One region of the Streptomyces sp. NBC_01515 genome, then DNA from elsewhere that is predicted to be linked to it. Evidence: riboswitches for the same ligand, from Rfam matches in the RefSeq annotation. Region 1 holds a riboswitch; each other region holds the start of a gene.
What was found. A riboswitch is a leader RNA that binds a small molecule or an ion and turns the genes downstream of it on or off. The one in region 1 is predicted to bind cobalamin.
Positions count from the first base shown of each region.

Region 1 (3,267 bases):
ATCATGATCGTGGTCGGCGGAGTCATCCCACCCCAGGACGTCCCCACCCTCCTGGAGATGGGCGCGGCGGCCGTGTTCCCGCCCGGGACAGTGATCCCGGACGCGGCCTACGACCTCGTACAGCGCCTGGCCGCCGACCTCGGGCACACCCCGTGATCGAGGTCGACACCTATGTGAAGGGCGTACTCGACGGCAAGCGGGCCCTGGTGGCCCGCGCCATCACCCTCGTCGAGTCGACCAAACCCCAACACCGGGTCATGGCCCAGGAGTTGCTGACCGAACTCCTCCCGCACAGCGGCCAGGCCCGCCGGATCGGCATCAGCGGCGTACCGGGCGTCGGCAAGTCGACCTTCATCGACGCGTTCGGCACACTGCTGACCTCACAGGGCTTCCGGGTCGCGGTGCTGGCCGTGGACCCGTCGTCGACCCGCACGGGCGGCTCGATCCTCGGCGACAAGACCCGCATGGAACGCCTGGCCGTGGACCCGGCCGCCTTCGTCCGCCCCTCCCCCACCGCCGGCACGCTGGGCGGCGTGGCGAAGGCGACCCGCGAGTCCATCGTGGTGATGGAGGCGGCGGGCTACGACGTCGTCCTCGTCGAGACGGTAGGCGTGGGCCAGTCGGAAACGGCGGTCGCCAACATGGTCGACTCCTTCCTGTTGTTGACCCTGGCCCGCACCGGCGACCAATTACAGGGCATCAAGAAGGGCGTCCTGGAACTGGCGGACGTCATCGCCGTCAACAAGGCGGACGGCCCGCACGAGCGCGACGCGAAGAGCGCGGCACGTGAACTGGCAGGCGCACTACGGCTGATGCATCCCGCCGACGCGGCCTGGACCCCGCCGGTACTGAGCTGCAGCGCACGCGAGGGCACCGGCCTGGACACGGTCTGGGAACGCCTGGAACAACACCGCTCACTGCTGGACTCCACGGGCCGCCTGGCTGCCAAACGCAGCGAGCAGCAGGTGGACTGGACATGGACGATGGTCCGAGAAGAACTCCTGGGCCGCCTGCACTCAGATCCGACGGTCCGCGCGCTGGCTCCGGACCTCGAACGCCAGGTACGCGAGGGCGAGTTGACAGCAACCCTGGCGGCCGAGCAAATCCTCCGAGCCTTCGGAACCCCGCCCAACTGACCCCACCCTGTTTTTTAGGGGCGCGGGGCTGTATCGATTTGCGGCTCCGCCGCGTGGGCGCGACCAGCCCCCACCGGCCGTCAGCCAAAAATCGACGCACCCACCCCAAACCCTTTAGGCTGGCCGCGCAGCTGGTTCGCCCCGTCAGCCAGACGGACGCGTCGCAAGAGGGAACCCGGTGAGATTCCGGGACTGCCCCGCAGCGGTAAGCGGGAACGACCGCCGTCATACGCACTGGGCCCCACAACAGGACCTGGGAAGCGACGGCCAGTAGGTGACCTCCGGTCCAAACGGAGGCCGTGCCCGCAAGTCCGAAGACCTGCCACCTGCCCGCACGCGAAGCATTCGCGCGCGGAATCCCGGTGACCTCGTGGGCGGGTCGGCGTACACACGGGCGGTCACCATCCCCCGGTCTACGAACCTTCGCGCTCACGTCCCGACACCGGGATCCAGGGAGATATCTCGCGAAGGAGATTTCCGTGACACCGAAGTCCGCAGCCGCGGCAGCACGGGCCACCGTCTACGGCTACCCCCGCCAGGGCAAGGGCCGAGAACTCAAGAAGGCCATCGAGGGCTACTGGAAGGGCCGCGTCGACGCCGACGCCCTCCGGGCCACCGCAGCCGAACTGCGCCGCACGAACTGGCAGCAACTGGCCGAGGCCGGCATCCACGAGGTCCCGACCGGCGACTTCTCGTACTACGACCACGTCCTCGACACCACCGTCATGGTCGGCGCCATCCCCGAACGCCACCGCGCCGCCGTCGAACTCGACGCGCTGGACGGCTACTTCGCGATGGCGCGCGGCACGCAGGACGTGGCGCCGCTGGAGATGACGAAGTGGTTCGACACCAACTACCACTACCTCGTGCCCGAGTTGGGCCCGGACACCGTCTTCACCACCGACTCCACCAAGCAGGTGGCGGAGTTGAAGGAGGCTCTCGCCCTGGGCCTGACCGCCCGCCCGGTGCTCGTCGGCCCGGTCACCTACCTCCTGCTCGCCAAGCCCGCGCCCGGGGTGGCCACGGACTTCGATCCGCTGACCCTCCTGGACCGGCTGCTGCCCGTGTACGCCGAGGTCCTCGCCGACCTGCGCGCGGCGGGCGCGGAATGGGTGCAGCTCGACGAACCCGCCCTGGTCCAGGACCGCACCCCGGCCGAACTCAGCGCCACCACCCGCGCGTACCGCGACCTCGGCGCCCTCACGGACCGGCCGAAGCTGCTGATCGCCTCGTACTTCGACCGGCTCGGCGACGCGCTGCCGGTCCTCGCGAAGGCGCCCGTGGAGGGCCTCGCGCTCGACTTCACCGAGGCCGCCGCCGCCAACCTGGACGACCTCGCCTCCGTAGGCGGACTGCCCGGCAAGCGGCTGATCGCGGGCGTGGTCAACGGCCGTAACGTCTGGGTCAACGACCTCACCAAGTCCCTTGCCACACTGGGCACGTTGCTCGGTCTGGCCGACCGGGTCGACGTGGCCGCCTCCTGCTCGCTGCTCCATGTGCCGCTCGACGCGACCGCCGAGCGGGACATCGAGCCGCAGATCCTGCGCTGGCTCGCGTTCGCACGGCAGAAGACGGCCGAGATCGTCACGCTCGCCAAGGGATTGACCCAGGGCACCGACACGATCACCGCCGAACTCGCCGCCAACCGCGCCGACTTGGCCTCCCGAGCCGGTTCGGCGCTCACCAGCGACCCGGCCGTACGGGCGCGGGCCGCCGCGGTCACGGATGCCGACGGCCGCCGCTCCCAGCCGTACGACGAGCGGACTTCGGCGCAGCGTGCGCATCTCGGGCTGCCGCCGCTGCCGACGACCACGATCGGCTCGTTCCCGCAGACCGCCGAACTGCGCACCGCGCGGGCCGACTTGAGGGCGCGGCGGATCGACACGGCCGGTTACGAGGAGCGGATCAGGGCGGAGATCGGCGAGGTCATCTCCTTCCAGGAGAAGACCGGCCTGGACGTCCTCGTGCACGGCGAGCCCGAACGCAACGACATGGTCCAGTACTTCGCCGAGCAGCTGACGGGGTACCTCGCCACGCAGCACGGCTGGGTCCAGTCCTACGGCACCCGTTATGTCCGCCCGCCGATCCTGGCCGGCGACATCTCCCGCCCCGAACCGATGACGGTGCGCTG
Region 1 is NZ_CP109416.1:8,813,189-8,816,455, reverse strand. It holds gene scpA (methylmalonyl-CoA mutase) at 1-156, shown strand, start outside; gene meaB (methylmalonyl Co-A mutase-associated GTPase MeaB) at 153-1,136, shown strand; cobalamin riboswitch at 1,252-1,478, shown strand; gene metE (5-methyltetrahydropteroyltriglutamate--homocysteine S-methyltransferase) at 1,616-3,267, shown strand, end outside.

Region 2 (3,267 bases), 8.2 Mb from region 1:
ACCCACGTGCGGATACTTCTCCCGCCAGGGCCGCAGCGCGTCCGAGAGGCGTTGCGTCTCCTGGTCCTCCCAGCGTCCTCGGTCCTTCTCGGGCGGTGCGTACGGCATCCAGTGCTCGGCGGGCGAGGGCAGCCGCCAGGCGTGGACGACGTGCAGGCCGGTGTCGCGTCGGCAGGCGGCGTCGAAGGCGAAGTCGACGACGGCGCCGGGGAGTTCGCCGCCGTCGACCCCCAGCGTCACGCCGTACGGTGACCGCGGGCGACGGCTGTGGACGGACCCGCTCGGCACCAGCACCACCGGCCGCTCGGAGTGCTCGGCGACCCCGTGGGCCACGGAACCGAGGGCCAGGCCCGCGAAACCGCCCGTACCGCGCAGCCCGAGGACCGTGCAGTCCGCCTCGGCGGTCAGGGGGAGCAGGGCCGGCACGACCTCTCCGGTGAGGGCGACCACCTCGGCCCGGAGTTCGGGGTGGTCCTTCGCGAGGGACGTGACGAGGGCGTCGGGAGAGGGCTCGCGGAAGTAGGGCCAGGTGGTGAGGAGTTGCTCGTCGGGGAGTGTCGAGACGTGGACGACCCGCAGGGCGAGTCCACGCAACCCGGCTTCCGTTGCTGCCCAGTCGGCCGCGATGCGACTGTCCGCGGAACCGTCGACACCGACAACGATCAGTTGGGCCATGGCCGTTGGACCTCCGTGCGAGCGGGTCGGGGCCTCTACGATCCGCCGCGCGGAGCGTGCCGCACAGGGGTCGGACGGAACCGGGGGAAAGTCCAGCGGTACCGGTACAGAGCGGCAGTGGTTCAGGAGCACCTCCGTGCCGCACCCCGCAGCGGGAGCCGACCGCCGATCTTGATACGTTGGCCGGGCCAGTCGCGCCACAACCGAGGCCAGGGAATCCGGTGGGAATCCGGAACTGACGCGCAGCGGTGAGGGGGACGGGCGGGGCAATCCACGCCACTGGGGCGACGCGGGCCGGCCGAGGGAGCCGGTGTGCGACGCGCCGGGAAGGCGCCCCGTCCGGACGAACCCGAGTCCGAAGACCTGCTGGCACCTTCTCGCCCTCGGCGAGGGGGAGTTCGTAGGCCAGGCTCCGCGTTCGAGCCCCGACAGGCAAGGCATGCCCGTGATCCGTACCGCCCCCGTCCCACTGCGCCGCCGTACCGCGGCCCTCCTCGTCGCGCCCGCCCTGCTGCTCACCGCGTGCGGCGGATCCGACGGCGACAGCGCCGACGGCGAGACGGAGAAGTCCGCCGCGGGCTTCCCGCTCACGCTCACCGACTGCGGGCACAAGGTCACGGTGAAGTCGGCCCCCGAGCGGGTCGTCTCCCTCAACCAGGGCACCACCGAGATCCTGCTCTCCCTCGGCCTCGCCGACCGCATCGCCGGCACCGCCACCTGGACCGACCCGGTGCTCAAGGGCCTGGAGAAGGCGAACGCGAGCGTGCCGCGCCTCGCCGACAACGCCCCCTCCTTCGAGAAGGTCCTCGACGCCGAACCCGACTTCGTCACCGCCTCCTTCGTCTCGACGCTCGGCAAGGGCGGAGTCGCGACCCGCGAACAGTTCGAGAAGCTGGGCGTGCCGACGTACGTCTCGCCGTCCGACTGCGCGGGCAAGGACAACGACAGCGGTGGCGACGGTTCGCGCAGCACACCGCTCACGCTCGACAGCGTCTACGGCGAGATACGCGACCTGTCCCGCGCGATGGGCGTGAAGGCGCGCGGCGACCAGCTCGTGGCCCAGCTGAAGGCGCGGGTGACCAAGGCCACCACCGGCCTCGACGCCTCCGACACCACCCTCATGTACTGGTTCGCCAACGCTCAGTCGCCCTACCTGGCGGGCTGCTGCGGCGCCCCCGGCGCCATCACCCGCACCGTCGGAGCGAAGAACGCCTTCTCCGACACCCACGACGAGTGGCCCCAGATCAACTGGGAGACCGTCGCCGACCGCGACCCCGACGTCATCGTCCTCGGCGATCTGACCCGCAAGTCGCAGACCGCCGAGACCGCCAAGGCGAAGATCCACTTCCTGGAGACCAACGCGGCCACCCGCAACCTCACCGCCGTCAAGAAGAAGCGGTACATCCTGCTCAGCGGCCAGGCGATGAACCCCTCCATCCGCACCGTCGAAGGGATCGAGCAGGTCGCCGCAGGCCTGCGCGACTTCGGACTCGCCAAGTGACCGTCCGCACCCTGCTGTTGACGGGTGGCGGGCTCATCGCGCTGCTGGTCTCCGTGGCCTTCGCGGTGACCATCGGCCCCGCCGACATCTCCACGGCCGACGTGTGGGCGTCCATCGCGTCCCACCTCGGCGGCGGCGAGAGCACGCTCGCCCCGCTCAGGGACGGCATCGTCTGGGACCTGCGCATGCCGCGCACGCTGCTCGCCGCCGTCTGCGGTGCCGGGCTCGCGTTGTGCGGCGCGGTCATGCAGTCCCTGCTGCGCAATCCGCTGGCGGACCCGTTCGTGCTCGGCGTCTCGTCCGGGGCGTCCACGGGGGCGGTCGCTGTGGTCGTGCTCGGGGTGGGCGGCGGGGCGGTGTCGCTGGCGGCGGGCGCGTTCGTCGGTGCCCTGCTCTCCTTCGGGCTGGTGATGCTGCTCAGCCACAGCCTCGGCGCGAGCATGGACCGGGTGGTGCTGTCCGGCGTGGCGGCCATGCAACTCTTCTCCGCGCTCACGTCGTTCACGGTGCTGACGTCGGCGGACGCCGAGACCACCAAGGGTGTGCTCTTCTGGCTGCTCGGCTCGCTGTCCGGCGCGGACTGGGGTCAAGTGCTGCTGTGCGCGGGCGCGTTGGCGCTCGTGCTGGTCGTCTGCCTGGGCCATGCCACCACGTTGGACGCGTTCGCCTTCGGCGAGGAGGCAGCGGCAGGCCTCGGCGTGAACGTCGCCCGAACCCGGCTGATCCTGCTGTGCGCCACCGCGCTGCTCACCGCCGTCCTGGTCAGCTGCGCCGGGGCGATCGGCTTCGTCGGCCTGGTCCTGCCGCATGTCACCCGTGCGTTGACCGGTTCCGGGCATGTACGACTGCTGCCGGTCACCACGCTGACCGGAGCCGTCTTCCTGGTGTGGGTGGACACCCTCGCCCGTACCGTCGTCGATCCCCAGGAGGTGCCGGTGGGGGTGGTGACGTCACTGATCGGCGTACCCGCGTTCGTGATTGTCCTGCACCGAGGTCGGAGCAAGACATGAGCACCCGCGCTCCGGACACCGGCCTGCACGCGGACCGGGTGGCCCGCCGCACCGACGGCCAACTCATCGTCGACGGCGTCA
Region 2 is NZ_CP109416.1:584,588-587,854, reverse strand. It holds gene OG407_RS02260 (universal stress protein) at 1-675, opposite strand, end outside; cobalamin riboswitch at 848-1,061, shown strand; gene OG407_RS02255 (ABC transporter substrate-binding protein) at 1,115-2,176, shown strand; gene OG407_RS02250 (FecCD family ABC transporter permease) at 2,173-3,186, shown strand; gene OG407_RS02245 (ABC transporter ATP-binding protein) at 3,183-3,267, shown strand, end outside.
Region 2: it holds a riboswitch for cobalamin, as region 1 does, so the genes downstream of both, OG407_RS02255 (ABC transporter substrate-binding protein) here and metE (5-methyltetrahydropteroyltriglutamate--homocysteine S-methyltransferase) in region 1, are expected to answer to the same signal.

Region 3 (3,267 bases), 5.7 Mb from region 1:
CGGCGCGGTCCACGGCGACGTCCTGGTCACCAAGGTCCTGCTCCCGGCGGTCGCCGCCCCGATCGTCGCGGGCATCGCGGCGATGCTCGCCACCCGCTTCTCCTACGCCCTGAGCCGCAACGCCGGGGGCAAGGCCGCCGACAGGGGCTTCCGCGCCGGCCAGATCGCCTCCGCCGGACTGGTCTCGCTGGCCCACGGCACGAACGACGCGCAGAAGACGATGGGCATCATCACCCTGGCCCTGATCGCCGGCGGCTCCATCGCCCCCGACTCGGACCCGCCCACCTGGGTCATCCTCTCCGCGGGCCTCGCCATCGCGATGGGCACCTACATCGGCGGCTGGCGCATCATCCGCACCATGGGCAAGGGCCTGACCGACCTCCAGCCGCAGCAGGGCTTCGCCGCCCAGACCAGCGCCGCCGCGGTCATCCTGGCCTCCTCGCACATCGGCTTCTCGCTCTCCACCACGCACGCCGTCTCCGGCTCGGTGATGGGCGCGGGCCTCGGCCGCAAGGGCGGGGTCGTCCGCTGGTCGACCGCGACCCGGATGTTCGTCGCCTGGGGTCTGACGCTGCCGGCCGCCGCGCTGGTCGGCGCGCTCGCCGAGTCCGTGACCGACCTCGGCGACTGGGGCACCGCGCTGGTGGCCGTCTTCCTGGTCGCCTCCAGCGCCGGCATCTGGCTGCTCTCCCGCCGCCAGGTCGTCGACGCCTCGAACGTCAACGAGATCGACGAACCGGCCGGCGTGATCACCACCGCGATCGCCGCCGTGACCCCGCCGCCCCCGTCGGTCGCCCTCTCCGAAGGCCTCACGGCGACGATCCCCTCGCCGCCCGTGAACCCGGCCCCCATCGTGCAGTCCGACCCGGCGACACCGCCGGCCGCCGCCGTCTGAGCCCCGCGCCCCGGACACGAAGGAACGAATCAGCATGCACATCGACTGGGCAGCCCTCGGCTCCGTCTTCGGCGTCAGCCTCGTCGCCACCGTCTCCCTGGTGGCCGTCTTCACCCTCGGCATCGTCGGCCTCTCCCGCCGCGAACGCGCCACCGCCCAGGGCGACTCCGCGCCCCTCGCCCTGACCGGCGCGTACGCCTGCTTCGCGGCCTGCGCGGCGGCGGTGGCGTACGGGATCTATCTGATCGTGGCCTGACCGGCCGCCAGTCGAACGGAACGTGGGGTGCGGGACGGATCGCCGTCCCGCACCCCACGTCCGCGTGACCCCTCCGATCCCTCGCGTGTGGGCATCAGCACACTCCGTCCCCGCAGGTCAACAGCAAGTTGACGGCCCTTCCAACAGCATGGTGGACTGCCGGAGCCATATACGGCGGCAGGAGAGGAAGCCGGTGCGAATCCGGCGCGGTCCCGCCACTGTCACCGGGGTAGACACCCCCGGGAGCCAGGAACTCTCACCGCCGGTCTCGTCGAACCAGGGCGTGGACACCCTGAGTGAGGACATATCGCCATGCTCGGCTGTCGTTCGAGGTCCCGTACCCGCACCGTGTCCGATCCAGCGATCGGCTGACCCGATGCGTGCCGATCGCGTCTTCGCGTACGGCGCCGCCGCCGGCCTCCTCGGTGACCACCTGCTCGGCGATCCCCGCCGCGGGCATCCGGTCGCCGCCTTCGGCCGTGCCGCGGGCGCCGTGGAACAGGTGCTGTGGCGCGACCACCGGGGCTGGGGCGCCCTGCACACCGCCGTGTGCGTCGGTGGCACCATCACCCTCGCCGCCGCGGCCACTTCGGCCCTACGACCGTCCCGTACGGCCTCTGCCGCCCTCACCGCCGCCGCCACCTGGGCCGTCGTCGGCGGGACCTCCCTCGCGCGCGAGGCCGGGGTCATCGGGCGGGCGCTGGAGGCCGGTGACATCGACGGTGCGCGGGCCCGGCTCCCCCACCTCTGCGGGCGGGACCCGCAGTCCCTCGACGCCGACGGGATCGCCCGGGCCGTCGTCGAGTCCGTCGCCGAGAACACCTCCGACGCGGTCGTCGGCGCCCTGGTCTGGGGCGGCATCGCGGGCGTCCCGGGCCTGGTCGGCTTCCGGGCCGTGAACACCCTCGACGCGATGGTCGGCCACAAGTCGGCCAAGTACCGCCGCTACGGCTGGGCTTCGGCCCGCCTCGACGACGTCGCCGGCTGGCCGGGCGCCCGCCTCACCGCCGCCCTCGCGACCGTCGCGGGCGGCGACCCGCGCGGCGCCGCCCGCGCCTGGCGCACCGACGCCCGCAAACACCCCAGCCCCAACGCAGGCCCCGTGGAGGCCTCCTTCGCGGGAGCCCTCGGCGTACGCCTCGGCGGGACGCTCTCCTACGGCGGCCGGGTCGAGCACCGGCCCGTGCTGAACGGCGACGGACGCGCCGTCGCCGTACCGGACATCGCGCGTGCCGTACGGCTGTCCCGGCGCGTCGGTCTGCTCGCGCTCGGGGTCAGTGTCGCCGGGCGGCTGCTGGTGAAGGGGCTGAAGTCATGAGCGGCGGTGGGTTGTTGGTGGCCGGCACCACCTCGGACGCCGGGAAGAGTGTCGTCACCGCCGGGATCTGCCGGTGGCTGGTGCGGCAGGGTGTGAAGGTCGCGCCGTTCAAGGCGCAGAACATGTCCCTGAATTCGTTCGTGACGCGCGAGGGTGCCGAGATCGGGCGGGCGCAGGCCATGCAGGCCCAGGCGTGCCGGATCGAGCCGACCGCGCTGATGAATCCCGTGCTGCTGAAGCCGGGCAGCGACCGCACCAGCCAAGTCGTGCTGATGGGCAGGCCCGTTGGCGAGATGAGTGCCCGCGGCTATCACGGCGGGCGGCAAGAGGCCCTGCTCGGGACCGTGTTGGACTGTCTCGCCGAGTTGCGGGGCACGTATGACGCGGTGATCTGTGAGGGGGCCGGTTCGCCCGCGGAGATCAATCTGCGGCGGACCGACATCGTGAACATGGGCATCGCGCGCAATGCCCGACTGCCCGTGCTCGTGGTCGGCGACATCGACCGCGGGGGCGTCTTCGCCTCCTTCTTCGGGACCGTCGCGCTGCTCAGCCCCGAGGACCAGGCCTTCGTCGCCGGGTTCCTCGTCAACAAGTTCCGGGGCGATGTATCGCTGCTGGAACCGGGGTTGGAGATGCTGCTCGGCCTCACCGGGCGGCGGACGTACGGCGTGCTGCCGTTCCGGCACGGGCTCGGGATCGACGAGGAGGACGGGCTGCGGATCTCGCTGCGCGGCACCGTGCGCGAGTCGAACACCGCGCCGCCGGTCGGCGAGGACGTGCTGCGGGTCGCCGTCTGCG
Region 3 is NZ_CP109416.1:3,123,155-3,126,421, forward strand. It holds gene OG407_RS13815 (anion permease) at 1-895, shown strand, start outside; gene OG407_RS13820 (hypothetical protein) at 930-1,151, shown strand; cobalamin riboswitch at 1,286-1,428, shown strand; gene OG407_RS13825 (cobalamin biosynthesis protein) at 1,528-2,469, shown strand; gene OG407_RS13830 (cobyric acid synthase) at 2,466-3,267, shown strand, end outside.
Region 3: it holds a riboswitch for cobalamin, as region 1 does, so the genes downstream of both, OG407_RS13825 (cobalamin biosynthesis protein) here and metE (5-methyltetrahydropteroyltriglutamate--homocysteine S-methyltransferase) in region 1, are expected to answer to the same signal.